3 regions of the Metabacillus indicus genome follow, and region 2 is predicted to be linked to each of the others. Evidence: riboswitches for the same ligand, from Rfam matches in the RefSeq annotation. Region 2 holds a riboswitch; each other region holds the start of a gene.

Region 1 (3,274 bases), 1.7 Mb from region 2:
GATGAATGATGAATGGGAACGCTGACCGCCCCTGTATCTTTCTGCGCCTTATGACTGTTGTGAAGCAGTTTCGTCTCGAATGTCCACTTACCGCTGCTCAACTTTATCTGCCTCCTTCATAAGTTCAAATGCCTGCAGCAGATCCTGCTCCAAGTCACCTGCGTGTTCAATGCCGACTGAAAAACGCAGCAGGCGGTTGCATACGCCGTTTGCAGCTCTGATCTCTTCTGGAATATCCATATGTGTCTGCGTGGCCGGATATGTGATAAAGCTCTCAACGCCTCCGAGACTCTCAGCAAAGGTTATCGTCTTCAGTGCTTTTAAAAATGGATTGACCCACTCTTCTTTTTGCAGTCTGAACGAAAGCATTCCGCCTTTTCCCGGGTATAAAACATCCGTTACTTCGGATTGGCTCTCCAAAAATTCTGCAACCTGTCCTGCATTTTTTTCATGCTGATTCATCCTTAAAGCAAGTGTCTTCATCCCGCGGATCAAAAGCCATGAATCAAATGGGGAGAGCACGCCGCCGATTGCATTATGGTGCTGGGCAAGCTCTTCGCAAAGCTCTTTGCCTTTTGCGACGACAAGACCTGCAAGTACATCGTTATGTCCGCCCAAATATTTGGTAGCACTGTGAATGACAATATCGGCTCCGTCTAAAATCGGCGTCTGCAGAATAGGCGTGTAGAACGTATTATCAACAATCAGCAGCAGCTTGTGTTCCCGTGCCATTTCGGCTATATCGCTGACCTCTGTTTCCTGCATCAAAGGATTTGTCGGAGTCTCCAGAAAAATCGCCTTTGTGCGGTCATTGATCAGCTGCTTTGTACAGTCCCCGTCTTTAAAATCCGCATAATGGAAAACAAGGCCGTATTTGCGCCATTCCCGTTCAAACAAACGGTATGTTCCGCCGTACAAATCGGAAGAGACAATCAGTTCATCCCCGCTTTTAAACAGGGCCATCAGCGTCTGAATGGCTGCCATTCCCGAACTGAATGCATATCCCTGATCGCCGTGCTCAAGATCTGCGATTGCTTTTTCTAAAATTGTTCTCGTTGGATTTCCTGTCCTGATGTAATCAAACCCTGTTGATTCCCCGATTCCATTATGTCTGTAGGCTGTTGAAAAGTAGACGGGCGGGTTTACCGTTCCCGTTATGTTTTCACTGCGATTCCCGATTTGCGCCAAAGTTGTTTCAATGCGTTCCGACATGATTAAACACCATCCTGTTTGTCATTTCTTCTTTTACACGCCCTGGACCGGGCTTTTTTATATGCTTTGGAAAAATAAAAAGCGCCTTCCTCATATAAGAAGAAGACGCTGGTTCGGCAAAACTGGCTTCCTCTTATCTCCCAAGCATTCAAGCTTGCTGGAATTAGCACCTTGGTTCGAACAGGCATCTGCCTGATCTTTTCCGGTTGCTGAGGTTTCGCAGGGCCAGAACCCTCCACCTCTCTGGATAAGAATAAATAGTATGAATTTTTTAAATGTTTTTATTACCTTACCTCACTTTTTTCATAAATGCAAGGGTTTGGGGCAAAAAACTCAGCCCTTCACCGAGCCTGCAGTCATTCCCGCAATAAAATATTTCTGAAGGAAGATGTAGGCAATAATAAGCGGCGCAGAGGCAATCATCACGCCGGTGAACAGCATCGGATAGTTCGTCATGTACTCCCCCTGAAATTCAAGCAGAGCAAGCGGCAAGGTCTTATATTCATCTTTCGTGATGAAAAGCAAAGGGTACAGCAGGTCGTTCCAGTGCATCACAAACAGAAAAATGGCTGTTGCAGACAGCGATGGAAGCGAGAGCGGCAGGGCAATTTTGCGGTACATCAGCCAGTTCCCGGCGCCGTCAATGGATCCTGCTTCAAACAACGATTTCGGCAGAGTTTTCATGAATCCAGTGAGAATGAAAACAGCAACAGGCAAGGTAGCCGCAATGTTGACGATCATCAGTCCCACGAGACTGTTCGTCAGCTTCAGCTGAAAAATCAACTGATAGAGCGGAATCATGTTCACCTGCGCAGGAATCATCATGCCGAGTGTGAAAAATCCGAACACAGCAGCGCTGAGTACACCGCCGATCCGCGTGATGGCAAAGGCGATCAGGCTTGCAAAAAACAGCGTCAGAAAGACGGATACAAGTGTGACAATTGAGCTGTTCTGAAAATACAGGCCCATCGACTGATCTTTAAAAATAGATATGTAATTTGACACTGAAAACCGTTCAGGCAGTCCGAGTACATTTTCATACATTTCAGCAATCGTTTTAAACGTTGTTAAAAAGATGGCGAAGATCGGAATGATGATAATGGCTGCGTAGATTAATATGAGTCCGTACTTTGTTCCTTTCAACGTTCGTCACCCTTTCCTCAGTAGTCGACCCTGTTTGCGTGCAATGCCTTAAACTGCACAAACGTAATCAAGGCAATGACGGCCATAAAAATAACGGATTCTGCTGATGCATAGCCAAATTTAAAGCTCCTGAATGCCGTTGTGTAAATCAGGGTTGCGATAATCTCCGTTGAATAGTTCGGACCTCCGCGCGTCATGGCAAAGATCAGATCGAACGCTTTAAATGATTGTATCGTTGTGTACGCGACAACGATGGTTGCTGCGGGAGCAACAAGCGGCCATGTGACTTTTTTGAACGTCTGCCATCTGCTTGCCCCTTCAATTTTGGCCACCTCGTAAAGATCGGCAGGAATGCTCTGAAGACCGGCAACAAAGATAATAATCATCTGTCCTGTATGAAACCATACTTGCACGACAGCAATTGAAAAAATGGCGATTTTCTCATCACCCAGCCAGTTCTGTGCCAGGAAATCAAGCTGCAGCCCTGTAAGAATGGTTTTAAGGAGCCCAAGGTTTGGATCGTAAATAAACGACCAGATAAAGGCGACTGAAACAGAGGATAGAATCGTAGGAAAAAAAAACAGTGCCCTGAAAAAAACATTGGTTCTTGTGTTTTTAATCAGGAAAAGGGCAAAGACAAGGGAAAACAGCGTTTGAAAAACAACGACAAACAGCATGAATTTCACGTTGTTTCCAAGTGCTTTTGCAAAAATAGAGTCATTTGTCGCCAGATTGATATAATTGGTCACTCCGACGAAATCAAAATCAGGGGAGATTCCGTCCCAGTTTGTAAATGAGTAAAAGAAGGCGCTCAGTGTCGGGTAGATAAAAAAGATGCTGTACACAAGAATGCCGGGTGCAAGAAAGAACAGCAGTGATTTGTTATGTTTCAGCAATGAAATGGCCTCCTTTCATGATG
Region 2 (3,274 bases):
TTAAAATGGCCTCTCTTCATCCAACGACGCAAATCAGCAAAGGGGAAGAATTCGGCTGGCGGATAGAAGTCCGTCCTGTTCATTTCTTTAAGAATGAAAAATGAGCTGCCTTGATAAAGTGTAACTGGTGAACAGAATGGAGCTCCCACAGCTGGAACTCCAAACGATTAAGAGAAAGGGAACTCCAATTTCCGTGGAGCTCCCTTTCTTTATTCCTCCTTAAATAGCTCCTCCAAAAACCGCTCCCGGTTTTCCAGAAAGTATTTCGTAATTTGATAGTGATCCGTATCTTCGTACGTCCTTTTTGTAATTTGTTCATCGTCAAAGCTCAGAATGTCAGCATCCGGAAAGCCAAGCAGGATAGGGGAATGAGTGGCAATAATGAACTGAGTGTCTCCGTTTTTCGTCAAATCGTGAAGGACGCGGAGGAGGGTCAGCTGCCTTGACGGGGACAGGGCTGCCTCCGGCTCATCAAGCAGATAAATGGCTTTGCTGCCGAAGCGGTTCAGGAAAAGGGACAAAAACGACTCGCCGTGGGACTGTTCGTGCAGTGATTTTCCTCCGTATGCACCGAAGACATCTCCTGATAAAGGGTCTTCACTGAGTTCTTCAAGATGGGAGGCAAATTGGTAAAAGGATTCTGCTCTGAGAAAGAATCCATTCTTTACTTTAGGCATCCACCCGAGCCGAATATAATCGCCAAGGTCAGACTGCGAGCTCCTCGGATTGTAGAGATGGTGGCTTCCGCCTGCAGTGTTAAAGCCGCACTGATAGGCAATGGCCTCCATCAGAGTCGATTTGCCCGAGCCGTTCTCACCGACAAAAAAAGTAACAGGGCTGGTCAGTCTCAGTTCATCCATACCGGAAATGGCAGGGATGGAAAAGGGATATTTTTTAGAAGAGGGGATATTCTCTTTCAGCAGTTTGATTGATTTTAAGAACATGTACATCACCTGCCTACAGTTTAGCAGATTCAGACAGACAATTTATACTCCCGGCTGCAGCAAAGTTCAATATAGGTGGCTGTTTTTTCTGCAATGACGTCCTTATCAAAATCCATTGAGGCCACATGATAGGAATTCGTGAGGCTGACCATCTGTTTGAAAGGAGATGAGATGGCATGGAAAAGAACATCTGAGCTTGAGGCCGGAACAACATGGTCTTCTTCTGATTTGAAAATCAGGGTCGGACAGGTTACTTCAGACAGCACGGGCTTCGTTGTTTTAATGAGCGTCAGCAGGTTGTGTACGGCTTTAATCGGAACGGCTTCATACGTAATTTCTTCTATATCGTCCGCTTTGATATCCGGTTTTCCTTCTGGAATAAAACGGGGTTCGATCTCGTGCTGAAAAACCTCATAGCCCGGAACACTGAGTGCAGCATTGATGGTGATCAGGCCGTCAATATCCTGGTGTCTGCAGGCAAGGTGAGCCGCTAAAATTCCGCCCATGGACTGTCCTGCAACAAAGATTCTGCGGCACACTTTTTTAAGCTTTTTATAAGCTTCTTCGATATTTTGAATCCAGTCTGTAAAGCAGCAGTCTTCAAAGTCTAGGGGAGTGGTTCCGTGGCCTTTCAGGCGCGGGGCATAAACGGTATATCCCTTTGCGGCCAACAGTTTTCCGAGCTCGCCAACACTTTGGGGAGTACCGGCAAATCCGTGGCACAGAAGAATGCCGATCTCATTTCCTTTATGAAAAAAACTTTCAGCTCCTGCAAGGACAGGCACATGTTTCTTCGTCATCATCATTTCCTCCCAATCAATTCTGAACTAAAAAACCCTCTCCTGCTTACAGCTGACAAGAGAGGGTTTTGTCTTTATCGGCCAAAGCATCGTGCTTTGCTGGTTGGAGCACCTTTCCGGCAAGCGGCGGCTGCTGTGAAGTCATGGAGCCAGATCTCTCGTTCACTCTTGATAGATTATATTTAATTCTTATTGGTTTAGTTGGTTTTAACGATCTTATCATGATGAAGAGATAACTGTCAATCACTTCCTGAAGCAATCCTCTTCACAAAATTGGTTCCCTGGAGTAAAATACTTATATTCCAATCAGACAGGTGGGTTTTAGTGTGAAAACCATTCCAAAACCTTTAGTATTAGTTAATCAATGGGTGATTGTGCTATCCGCTGCAGCATTCTTGATCAGCGGCATGGGCGCTTTTTTACTGGTGCCTCTTACGGCGGGAATTATGGGACTGCTGTTTAAAGTAAACCCGATTATGAAAGCTGCCGGCACCTTTTTGAAAAAAGAGCCTTCAGCCTATATACAGGAAGATTTTGATCAGCAGCAGTTTAATCAGGTGATAGCAGTGATCTGCCTGAGCCTTGGGTTTGCCGGATACATGCTTGACTGGACGGCGCTAGCCTATGCGGCGACTGCGATGGTTGCCATTGCTGCATTTGTCGCGATTCTCGGTTTTTGCATCGGCTGCTTTATCCGTTTTCAGTGGCAGCAGTATAAATACCGCAGACTTTCTAAACAGTCCAACTGATTTTTTAAAAAAGTGTTGACTTTCAGAAAATACCGGAGTAAAGTAAGACACATCGAAAATATAGCTTCTTATCACGAGAGGTGGAGGGATATGGCCCTTTGAAACCTCGGCAGCGGACTCATTATGAGAACTGTGCCAACTCCAGCAGGCGTGCAGCCTGAGAGATGAGAAGAGCGAACGGTCTTTTTTTGCAGATCCAGCCTCTTCCTGTCTTTCAGGGAGAGGTTTTTATTTTTGTTTAAAACTAAATCATGATTTTCTTATCCAGAGAAGCGGAGGGACTGGCCCCATGATGCTTCGGCAGCGGACTTTCGAAAAAGTACTGTGCCAATTCCAGCAGGCGATAGCCTGGGAGATGAGAAGAGAACCGGTGATTCGTAATGCCATGCCCTCTTCTTGTCGGATAGAAGAGGGTTTTTTGTTGTTAATGAAATTATAAAGAGTAAAAGTCTGTGGATAACATAACTAAGTTATCCTCGTCCAGCTCCAGCGCCTAGATCCTCTGTCAGAACAAATCCGTCAAAAAAGTCAAACCTGGACTTTTCCGTCGGATTCTTATCTGCCTATCGGATCTGACCAAGGCGCTTGCGCTTTTGTTCTTGCAAATAAATGGGAGGTTACATACATGATTGAATTTAAAGGTGTCACAAAGGTATACGGGAGCGGCGGCAATGAAGTGAAAGCTCTTGACGGCATTGATTTGGAAGTGAAAAAAGGGGAAATATGCGGAGTCATCGGTTTTAGCGGAGCCGGAAAAAGCACCCTGATCCGCACAGTGAAT
Region 3 (3,274 bases), 1.5 Mb from region 2:
GGCCACGGCGTTTTATATGCACTTGTGCCGGTGCCATCAGGCAGTTCGATCAACTGGGGGGAACAGGAAGGTTTTGTTGAAAAGGTTATTGATCAGCTTGAAGAAAGAGGATTTCCCGGTCTCAGAAAGTCAATCCAGTGGAAAAAAGTCAGAACACCGGATGACAAAGAAATGGAAGGACTCTTTCAGGGAGGAAGCTTCGGCATCGCTCCGACTTTGTTCCAATCCGGCGTGTTCAGACCGCAGGTTAAACCATCCAAGCTCACAAACGTTTATGCAGCAGGAGCTTCGATCCACCCCGGAGGCGGGATCCCAATCGTTATGCAGGGGGCGAAGCTGATGGTTTCTGCCATCTTATCCGATCATCAAAACAAAGAGAGGGAAGGAGTGAGTCTGAGTGGTTGATTTAAAACAGGCCTATCAGCAATGTGAAGAAGTCATCCGGCATCATTCTAAAACTTTCTATAAAGCTTTTTCGCTTCTGCCTCCTAAAAAAAGAAAAGCAGTGTGGGCTGTATACGCCTTCTGCAGAATCGTCGATGACATCGTAGACGAGGGAGAGAGGCCAAGTGAAGAGTTAATGGAATTCACGGCTGAATTCGACTCTTTTCTAAGAGGGGATTACTCTAAAGATAATTTCATGTGGGTGGCCCTGCACGATACATTCACCAATTACGATATGGATGTGGAAGCCTTCCGGGACATGATTAAAGGCCAGGGAATGGATCTTGTCAAAATCCGCTATCAGTCTATGGAAGAAGTGCTTGATTATTCGTATCACGTTGCAAGCACAGTCGGCCTCATGCTTTTGCCGGTGCTTGCTCCGAAGAAGACAAACGTTCTTCGCGAAGGGGCTATCGCTCTTGGACTCGGCATGCAGCTGACGAACATCCTCAGGGATATCGGAGAAGATCTCGAACGCGGCCGCATTTACGTCCCTGAAGAGGTAATGGCAAAACATAAAATGACCGAATTTGATCTGCAGCAGCAGAAGGTAACCCCTGAATTTATCAGAGTGTGGGAGCATCTTGCCGCAGAAGCGGAAAAGCATTACGATACAGCGATGCTGACTATGCATGAATATCCTCTGCATTCCCGCGCACCTGTGAAAGCTGCCGGACACTTCTACCGTGCAATCCTTAATAAAATCCGCTTGAATGACTACAATGTGTTCGGTGAGCGGAATTTTGTGTCAAGTGAAGAAAAACATGCGATTCTTTCGCAAATCTGATTTTGAACACAGCTCAGCGCTGCACCGTCTTCATCGGGACGGTGCTTTTTGGCAGTCTGTTAATCTCACTATTTTGATTATTCTAAAATAATGATTGACAGAACCCATTACGCAGTATAAGATTACGTTATTCAATTTAATAGCTTGCTTATCAAGAGTGACTGAGGGAACAGGCCCTGCGACGTCCGGCAACCTCCTTAAATGGAACGGTGCTAAATCCTGCAGAATGTCCTTCATTCTGAAAGATAAGTCGTCATATATACGATTCCTCTTTCTGAATGAAGGAGGAATTTTTTTATTTATTTAGGGGGAAAAAGACATGAAGAAAATGGTGTTGGCATTATTAGTAGCAGGAGCGGGAATCCTGTCTGCGTGCGGCGCAGAGGAAACTAACGGAGAGAAGAAAGAAATTAAAATCGGCGCATCAGCCGGTCCCTACACAGATATGGTGGAACTGGCTATTAAACCCGGTCTTGAAAAAAAGGGATATGAAGTTGAGGTGGTTCAGTTCAACGATTATATTCAGCCCAATAATGCCCTGGGCAATGATGAACTCGATGCCAACCTCTTTCAGCACAAAATTTACATGGAAACATTTGCTGAGCAAAGCAAACTGGAACTTTCGGAAATTATCACAGTGCCGACGGCTCCAATGGGATTGTACTCAGACAAGGTAAAGAAGATTGATGAAGTCAAAGATGGCGCGTCAGTCGCTATTCCGAACGATCCGACGAATGCTGCCAGGGCGCTTCATATTCTGAAGGACGCAGGACTGATTCAGTTAAATGAAGAGGTCAGCCCGCTTCAAGTATCTGAAAAAGATGTGACAGAGAATCCTAAAAAACTGAAGTTCCTTCCGATTGAAGCTGCGCAGCTTCCAAGAGCTGTAGAAGATGCCGACCTATCTGCCGTGCCGGGGAACTTTGCCCTTGCGGCTAAAATGGACCTTGCGGATGCGGTGACTCTGGAGAATATGAATGACGTGCACCGCAATCGTGTTGTGATGAATACAAAAGACGCAGAATCTGAAATCGCTGAGGATATTAAAGACGTTGTTGAATCAGACGAGTTTGAGAAAGCGATAGACAAAGATTTTAAAGGATTCGGAAAGCCAGAGTGGATGGAAGGGAAATGAATAGAGCAGAATGAAAACAGTCCGTTTCGGGCTGTTTTTCTGATGGAAATTATAAAAAATGGGCTGTAAAAAACATTAAAACGTGTTCTGCGTCCAGCTCCACCGCCTAGATCCTCTGTCAGAACAAATCCAGCAAAAAAGTCAAACCCGGACTTTTCTGCCGGATTCTTATCTGCCTATCGGATCTGTTCAAGGCGCTTGCGCTTTTGTTCTTTCTTGAGTAATTCCGCTTCCTCTGAAATAATTGAGTCATAACAGAAAATAACCAAATAAGGATAGAAAAGGAGACAGGATGAAAAAATTAACCAGCGGATGGAACTTTGACAACAGCTACATGCGTCTTCCGTCACTCTTTTTTGCCAGTCAGAAACCGGCTCCGGCAAGTTCTCCTGAGATTGTGCTATTCAATGAAAAACTGGCTGCTTCTCTCGGGCTCGGTGCTGACACATTAAAAAAGGATGCGGACGTTTTTGCAGGAAACCGGATTCCGGACGGTGCAGAGCCGCTTGCACAAGCATACGCAGGTCATCAATTTGGCCATTTTACTATGCTTGGCGACGGCCGGGCAATCCTGATTGGTGAACACCTGACGCCGGATGAAAGACGAATCGATATTCAGCTGAAGGGCGGAGGAAGGACAAAATTCTCCCGGGGAGGCGATGGCCGGGCTGCTCTTGGTCCGATGCTTCGGGAGTACATCATAAGTGAAGCCATGCATGGCCTTGGCATCCCGACGACACGGAGTCTTGCAGTGATCACAACGGGAGACCCTGTCATCCGGGAATCATTTTTGCCTGGTGCGGTTCTGACCCGGATCGCTTCAAGCCACATCAGGGTTGGCACCTTCCAGTATGCGGCTAACTGGGGAAGCATAGAGGATTTAAAGGCGCTTGCTGACTATGCAATTA

Evidence for each region. A riboswitch is a leader RNA that binds a small molecule or an ion and turns the genes downstream of it on or off. The one in region 2 is predicted to bind S-adenosylmethionine.
Region 1: linked by a shared signal. The riboswitch ahead of ACK1LH_RS05375 (methionine biosynthesis PLP-dependent protein) and the one ahead of ACK1LH_RS18145 (alpha/beta hydrolase) in region 2 are both predicted to bind S-adenosylmethionine.
Region 3: linked by a shared signal. The riboswitch ahead of ACK1LH_RS04695 (MetQ/NlpA family ABC transporter substrate-binding protein) and the one ahead of ACK1LH_RS18145 (alpha/beta hydrolase) in region 2 are both predicted to bind S-adenosylmethionine.

Annotation. Positions count from the first base shown of each region.
Region 1 covers NZ_CP176757.1:1,066,963-1,070,236, reverse strand. Annotated here, with positions in the region: gene metC (cystathionine beta-lyase) at 1-101, opposite strand, end outside; gene ACK1LH_RS05375 (methionine biosynthesis PLP-dependent protein) at 88-1,212, opposite strand; SAM riboswitch class I at 1,343-1,466, opposite strand; gene ACK1LH_RS05370 (carbohydrate ABC transporter permease) at 1,546-2,355, opposite strand; gene ACK1LH_RS05365 (carbohydrate ABC transporter permease) at 2,373-3,248, opposite strand.
Region 2 covers NZ_CP176757.1:3,536,157-3,539,430, reverse strand. Annotated here, with positions in the region: gene ACK1LH_RS18155 (YciI family protein) at 1-104, shown strand, start outside; gene ACK1LH_RS18150 (AAA family ATPase) at 210-944, opposite strand; gene ACK1LH_RS18145 (alpha/beta hydrolase) at 974-1,744, opposite strand; SAM riboswitch class I at 1,816-1,922, opposite strand; gene ACK1LH_RS18140 (DUF4395 domain-containing protein) at 2,071-2,493, shown strand; SAM riboswitch class I at 2,559-2,664, shown strand; SAM riboswitch class I at 2,751-2,855, shown strand; gene ACK1LH_RS18135 (methionine ABC transporter ATP-binding protein) at 3,119-3,274, shown strand, end outside.
Region 3 covers NZ_CP176757.1:927,807-931,080, forward strand. Annotated here, with positions in the region: gene ACK1LH_RS04685 (phytoene desaturase family protein) at 1-405, shown strand, start outside; gene ACK1LH_RS04690 (phytoene/squalene synthase family protein) at 398-1,231, shown strand; SAM riboswitch class I at 1,377-1,483, shown strand; gene ACK1LH_RS04695 (MetQ/NlpA family ABC transporter substrate-binding protein) at 1,551-2,366, shown strand; gene ACK1LH_RS04700 (protein adenylyltransferase SelO) at 2,659-3,274, shown strand, end outside.